3 regions of the Neobacillus sp. Soil_C_43 genome follow, and region 2 is predicted to be linked to each of the others. Evidence: predicted binding sites of a transcription regulator. Region 2 holds the regulator's gene; each other region holds the start of a gene.

Region 1 (2,273 bases), on a different contig from region 2:
AACCTTTAATTGTGTTCCTGTAACAGACCCTTGATACGGTTCACCCACATTTCCACAAATCCGGCTTGCCAGTACTTTTCCTTGTTCATAGAGTGGAGCAACCAATCCATAAACAATTTCTCTATGCTCTGCACACTCACCAACTGCGTACACATTTGGCACGCTAGTTTCCATGAAATCACTCACGACAATTCCGCGATTCACGTAAATGCCGCTTTCCCTCGCTACCTGTGTATTCGATTTAATCCCAATGGCCATAACGACAAGGTCTGCTTCTACCTCGGAGCCATCTTTAAAACGAAGGCCTTTGACCTGTTCATCCCCAAGGATTTCGACGGTTTCTTTTTCCATCAAGAAGTTCATGCCCTGTGACTCCAGCTCCGTTTTCAGTAGGGAAGAAGCAATCGGATCCAACTGGCGCTCCATTAAGTTCGGCATAAGATGAACCACATCCACCTGCATGCCTAAGTTAAGTAGTCCTCTTGCAGCTTCCAGTCCGAGCAGCCCACCTCCAATGACGGCTGCCTTTTTGTACTGCTTCGCCGATTTGATCATCATTTCACAATCTTTGATATCACGAAATCCGGTGACACCGATTTTGCCTGCACCTGGAATCGGTAGAATGAAAGAATTCGATCCTGTTGCAATAATTAACTCATCATATTCTATTATCCTGCCTTGCTCAGAAATCACACGTTTTTGTTCTACATCAATTTTTGTTACCGCATCACCTGTAAATAGCTCAATATTATTCTCTTTATACCAATCTAGCGGATTGATAATAATATCTTCAAAGTTGGTATCGCCCTGAAGAATATTGGATAGCTTAATCCGATTGTAGTTTGGGTATGGTTCTTGTCCAAAAATAGTTATCTCAAATTGCTCAGGTGCTGTTTTGAGTATTTCTTCGATTGTTCTTACACCAGCCATTCCGTTTCCGATCATCACTAATTTTTTCATCGTGGGTCGCTCCCTATATATTGAATTCTTAATGTTAGTTAGTAAGGTTTTCTTTATAGTTAAATTGTAAATCCCTGCCCATATAAAAATTGTGACGTTCGTCACTTTCAAAATAATATATGTGAATGATTTCACATTATTGTCATAAACCTCTATTCGCTAGATAATAATTATAAAGTTGGAATAATATGACAAGTCGGGGTGTTACATGGGAAAACATACGATTTATAAAAGTGAGGAAGGGAAAGCGACTATAGATAGATTCTATGAAAATTATCTACGAGAATTTAAAACTGATTTTGATCGGGTTTATGTAGATACAGCATTTGGAAAAACCCATGTGTTAGTGTCGGGTCCTACAGAAGGAAAGCCTTTGTTTATTTTTCAAGGTGGAAACTGTATTAATCCAATGACATTATCTTGGTTTAAGCCCCTTTTTAAAAACTATAGAATTTACGCGCCGGATACCATTGGTCACCCTGGCTTTAGTGAAGAAAATCGGATCTCTGCAAGTGATGATAGCTTTGCCCGGTGGACTACAGAATTAATGAACCATTTTCATATCGAAAAAACAGCCTTTTTAGGGCCTTCCTATGGAGCCGGAATCATCCTTAGAGTTGCTACGTTTATGCCTGAAAGAATTGCTTGTTCGATTTTAATGGCACCTGCAGGCATCCAGCTCGGTTCTAAGGTAGAAATGATTAGAAAAATCCTTGTTCCGTTACTCATTTTTAAAACTAACGGATCCCGAAAGCAGATGAATAAAATAGCAGATACGATGTCAGATTATAGCATGAAAGAAATGGATCGAGACATTATTGCCAGTATATTTAAGGATGTCAAACTAGAGTCGGAGATGCCTAAGCTCACCGAAAAAAGTGAACTAGTCAACTATCACTCTCCCACCATGGTCATTACCGGCACGAAGGACGTGTTCTTTCCTGAAGAAAGGATTCAAAAAACAGCGAAGGAAATCATACCGAACCTTACAAACTACAAAACATATGATATGGGGCACTTCCCCTCTGAAAAGTACCTAACAAAAATAAACAAAGATATCGAAGACTTTTTACAATTACATTATTAATATCTTAAATATTAAAAAGGCTAACAGATTCCGTTTCCTATCGTAAAAAGGGAATTTACACCTAAAAGTGCAAATCAAATAGCACAGTTGAAAATGAAATGAACTGTGCTATTCCCTGTATTTATTACGAACCTTCGTCAACTAATGACTCACAATATGCATACTTAAAGAGTTATGGTCACATGAGGCTTGCTGAAGTGACTCGTTCCCCCGCTACCAACTAGTA
Region 2 (2,273 bases):
TTGATGATTTCGCCGCCATCATGAGACAAATGTCCGGCAATAATCTTTAATAAGGTCGATTTTCCGGCACCATTACGGCCAACAAGGGCCACACGGTCTCTCGTTTGTAATTCTAGCTTTATATTCGATAAAATAAGGTCAGCACCATAATATTTTTGTAATTGATTCACTTGCAATAAAATCATTTTATTCACCTCTATTACTTAGGACTAGTGTACCGTATAAGCGGAATGACAGCAATAACTCGGACTCTTCTAGGAGCTGTTCTTATAAAAAATCTAGTGATTCGTTCAAAGTTTCACACACATAAAAGGAAAAATAGTGTATTATTTTTTGGTAGGAGGATTTTTTATATGGCCGAATTTACGCATTTTAATGAAGAAGGTAGAGCAAAGATGGTAGATGTCAGCGACAAGCCTGAGACAGCACGTACTGCTCTTGCTCATTCTAGCATAACTGTAAGTAAAGAAATTTTTGACAAAATAACCAATCATGAGATGAAAAAGGGCGATGTATTAGCTGTTGCCCAAGTTGCAGCCGTAATGGCGGCTAAAAAAACATGGGATATTATTCCTATGTGTCATCCCATTCCACTGACTGGTGTGAATATTTCTTTTGCATGGGAAGAGGATCAAACAGGGAACTTTCAATTACATATTGAGGCAGCGGTGAAAACAAAGGGGAATACAGGTGTGGAAATGGAAGCGCTCACAGCTGCATCTGCTTGTGCTTTAACCGTTTATGATATGTGTAAGGCAGTTGATAAAGGGATGGTTATTGGACCAACCTATTTAGTGGAAAAAACAGGCGGTAAAAACGGTGATTTTAGAAGAAATGAACAGGTTAAATAAGAGTTAAAAAACCATTCATGGGGTGTGGGAGAATATGAGTAACGAAACGATGAAAATACCACAGGCGACAGCGAAACGGCTGCCCCTCTATTATCGATTTTTAAAGAACCTGCATACTTCCGGCAAACAAAGAGTTTCATCTGCAGAGTTAAGTGAAGCGGTAAAGGTGGACTCGGCAACGATTCGCCGTGACTTTTCCTATTTTGGGGCATTAGGTAAGAAGGGGTATGGCTATAATGTTAATTATTTGTTAACCTTTTTCCGGAAAACGCTGGATCAGGATGAATTAACAAAAGTTGCGTTAATTGGGGTCGGTAATTTGGGGACTGCCTTTTTAAATTATAACTTTTTAAAAAATAACAACACGAAGATCGAGGTCGCGTTTGATGTCGATCCGGAAAAAATGGGGACAACGATTCGCGAAGTTCCAGTTCATCATATGGATGATTTGGAGAAGGTATTAGAAAATAGTGATATTCAGGTGGCTATTTTAACGGTGCCAGCTCCTGTTGCGCAAATGATAACGGACCGACTGGTAAAAGCGGAAGTTAAAGGGATTTTAAACTTTACGCCTGCTCGGTTAAATGTACCAGGGTCGATTCGGGTTCACCATATTGACCTGGCAGTGGAACTGCAATCATTGGTTTACTTTTTAAAGCACTATCCGACAGTGGATGTAGAGGAATAGAACAGTGTAAGGCCTTTTACGATGATTCAATCGTAGGAGGTTTTTTTTATTTACAAAAATATGTAAGTTACAACTTTACAAGCGTAACAGTGTTATGTTACATTGATAAACAGAAAGGGGTTTTTACCATGAGCGAGGAGTTAATCTCAAAAAAAGACCTATTAGAATTAGCGGGAATTTCCTATGGACAGTTATATAGATGGAAACGTAAGGACCTTATTCCAGAAGACTGGTTTATACGTAAATCAACATTTACGGGACAGGAGACCTTTTTTCCAAAAGAGAAGATTTTAGGAAGAATCAATAAAATCCAAACAATGAAAGAAAATTTATCACTAGATGAACTGGCAGACATGTTTTCACCGAATATTTCTGACTTGCAGTTAGGAAAAGATGAGTTAGTAAAACGTAACATTGTTTCATCTGCTGTCATGGGTTTTTACCTTGAGAATGAAAAAGGAAGCCATACATTTACGATTACTAGAATGCTTGAGGTATATGTGCTTGAGAAGCTGCTTCAATCTGGTGAGATTAATCAAGATGAAGGAAAGATGATGCTTCAGGTGCTAAAAGAGCATGCCACTTTAATCAAACAAAAAAGCTGTGAATTAGTGATAACAAGGAAGCTTGGGGTGTCATCGTGTCTCTTGCTCATTAACGCTGAAGCCATGCATATGGATTTGGGGACGAAAATGGTTGTGCAGCTCTCACTGATGTCGTGTATGGAAGAGATC
Region 3 (2,273 bases), on a different contig from region 2:
AAAAGAAATTTCATTGGGCTGAAGAAGCCTTCTGCATATCCTTTTACACCTTTTAGCTTTACACCATAGAAGTGCGATAACGCAACAACCATAACCGCTAACGTTAACGTAATCGTTGGGTCAGCTGTCGGTGATTTCCACCAAAGGTTTTCGCCAACTACGATTGCAAACGGAAGACCTAACATATTAGATACAAAGATATACATCAATAGTGTAATCCCAAGAATGTGGAATCGACCACCAGTCTTCCAATCCATTGTACTGTTGATAATTCCTTTAACGAAGTCCAAAATCCACTCAAAGAAATTTTGTACGCCCGTTGGTTTCATCGCAAGTTTGCGGGTAGCAAGGACTGCAATAAGGAAAACAATCGCACTTGCAACCGTAATCATTAGAATATTGGCCCCGTTAAACCAAAGCCCCATAAACTTAAAATCCGGAGTTCCGTGTTCCATGTAAACTCACCTCGTTTCCGCTTCATTTATGTACATGCAATGCATGATAAAAATAATCTATCATAATGACAATATAGGATGTCATCAATCCTATTACTAAACCCATCACATTGAAATACTCTGGATACCTCAATGCAATTAATGCCGCTATTCCACCTACTGCCATCCTGGAAAGCGACCCAAGTGAGCGGACCTTTTTGCCCTGTGATACCTTTTTATCAAAGTCTTCGGTTTTTCTAACTAATAACCAAAGATTTAAGAAACCAAAGCATGTCCCAAGAATCAACCCTAAGAAGATTGTTTGGTATGATGTAAATCCCCAGCCGAGAACATAAATGGACAACAAGTAAAAAATCCATTTCCGCTGTCTGTTGTACATGATTCTGAAATCTGGCATAGTTATTTATCTCCTGAATAGAAATGACGGATTGAAAGAAGCATGGAATAGGTGCCTGCTGCAAGTCCTAAAAGCAGTCCAACTATTAAGAAAATTGGTTCGGTACCCCAATGCCGATCCAGCCATCTGCCTGAGAAAATACCTATTAGAATGGAACCGACTAACTGGGAGACGATCGCGGACATTAAAGCCATAGCTTGTAATGGATTGCGGTTGTTTTTTCGCATGCTTATCGCATCCTCACTATAAGAGAATGTGAACCGGATAATAGTATGCAAATAGGCGGGAAACACCGTGGAAAATAGTCTATTAATCCGATGAAAACCCTATCATTTTACACCCTTTGTTAGCATACAATAGGCAACTTTTAAAGTCAATGAATTTAGTGAATTATTCCACAAACAATTTCCCAAGAATTTTCTCTCATCAAATTTTAATTTACTCTATTATTGTAGTGGATTTTTCAAACTTTTTTTGACCATTTTGTGTCTATTTTGTGAACATTGTCACACGAGGCAGATATCCGTGATTCATGGGGTGGACAAGCCGTCCAGTTTTTGGCTTGCCCATTCACTCGCACATTTTACTCTTTTTCCCTCTCGATGACGACCATCCGCTCGATAAAATCTTCCTTCCCAGCCTTTTTAGCAAACACCTTCACGAGGTACGTCCCATCTTCCGGCAGCTGATCAGCCGGAATCACTTTCCGAATTAACCCTTTTTTCACATTTGTCTTCGTATCCAAAAAGCCAACAAACCGGTAATCCCCAGGGCTAAACAGAGCAATTCCAAACTCCTCTGCTCCACCAGGCAAATACACCTCATACCGATACTGTCCAGGATGGTCGCTTTCACCAAAATCAAAGCCCATCACCCTTGGATATCCCGGTTCCTCTAATACATACAAATACGGAATGTGAATTGTCGATGAACCTGCCTGCATTTGAATATAACCGTCATGGACTTTTCGTAAAAACACTTTAGGGTCGACCGTTAACTCAACTGCTACCTCCCTCGACTCCTTCGGCCCAAGCGTGAACGACAGCGGGAACTTCCAGCTCAGCCCCTCCACCTGCTGCGGAATCGAAAAGGAATACCGCTGCGTTTCTGTACTCCTATTTTCCACATGCAGTGTGGCTTGATGAACATCATGATCGTCACTATATTTCCCAAACCTCATACTGCTCGGCGAAACAAGCGAGGTCGCCTTAATCGCTTCATCTACTTGAATGCGGCCGGCACCCTGTTCGTACGTGCGGTAAAACCCAAGGCTCTCATCAGCAGCAGACATTATATGTCCGCGCTCCATCTTCACAAGCGGTTTTGCCGTGTTCATCAACGCTGCTTTAATTTGCACCGGCGTCCAGTCCGGGTGCGCCTGCTTAATTAACGCACATGCCCCGGCCACATGCGGTGCCGCC

What was found. The regulator Rex, encoded in region 2, represses fermentation and respiration genes when NADH is low (regulators of the CRP and FNR family bind a similar motif). The targets are predictions, from matches to a motif close to TTGTGAAATATTTCACAA.
Region 1: a site for Rex is predicted at 1,080-1,097, ahead of nirB (nitrite reductase large subunit NirB). Genes of this name have one in related genera too.
Region 3: a site for Rex is predicted at 1,236-1,253, ahead of AC3A54_RS11990 (AtpZ/AtpI family protein). Genes of this name have one in related genera too.

What each region holds. Positions count from the first base shown of each region.
Region 1 is NZ_JBDGJV010000015.1:32,289-34,561, reverse strand. It holds gene nirB (nitrite reductase large subunit NirB) at 1-960, opposite strand, end outside; gene AC3A54_RS18440 (alpha/beta fold hydrolase) at 1,169-2,047, shown strand; gene AC3A54_RS18435 (hypothetical protein) at 2,212-2,273, opposite strand, start outside.
Region 2 is NZ_JBDGJV010000034.1:12,685-14,957, reverse strand. It holds gene AC3A54_RS25295 (ABC-F family ATP-binding cassette domain-containing protein) at 1-185, opposite strand, end outside; gene moaC (cyclic pyranopterin monophosphate synthase MoaC) at 354-851, shown strand; gene AC3A54_RS25285 (redox-sensing transcriptional repressor Rex) at 886-1,539, shown strand; gene AC3A54_RS25280 (YhbD family protein) at 1,668-2,273, shown strand, end outside.
Region 3 is NZ_JBDGJV010000007.1:182,926-185,198, reverse strand. It holds gene atpB (F0F1 ATP synthase subunit A) at 1-455, opposite strand, end outside; gene AC3A54_RS11995 (ATP synthase subunit I) at 478-852, opposite strand; gene AC3A54_RS11990 (AtpZ/AtpI family protein) at 855-1,079, opposite strand; gene AC3A54_RS11985 (S8 family serine peptidase) at 1,436-2,273, opposite strand, start outside.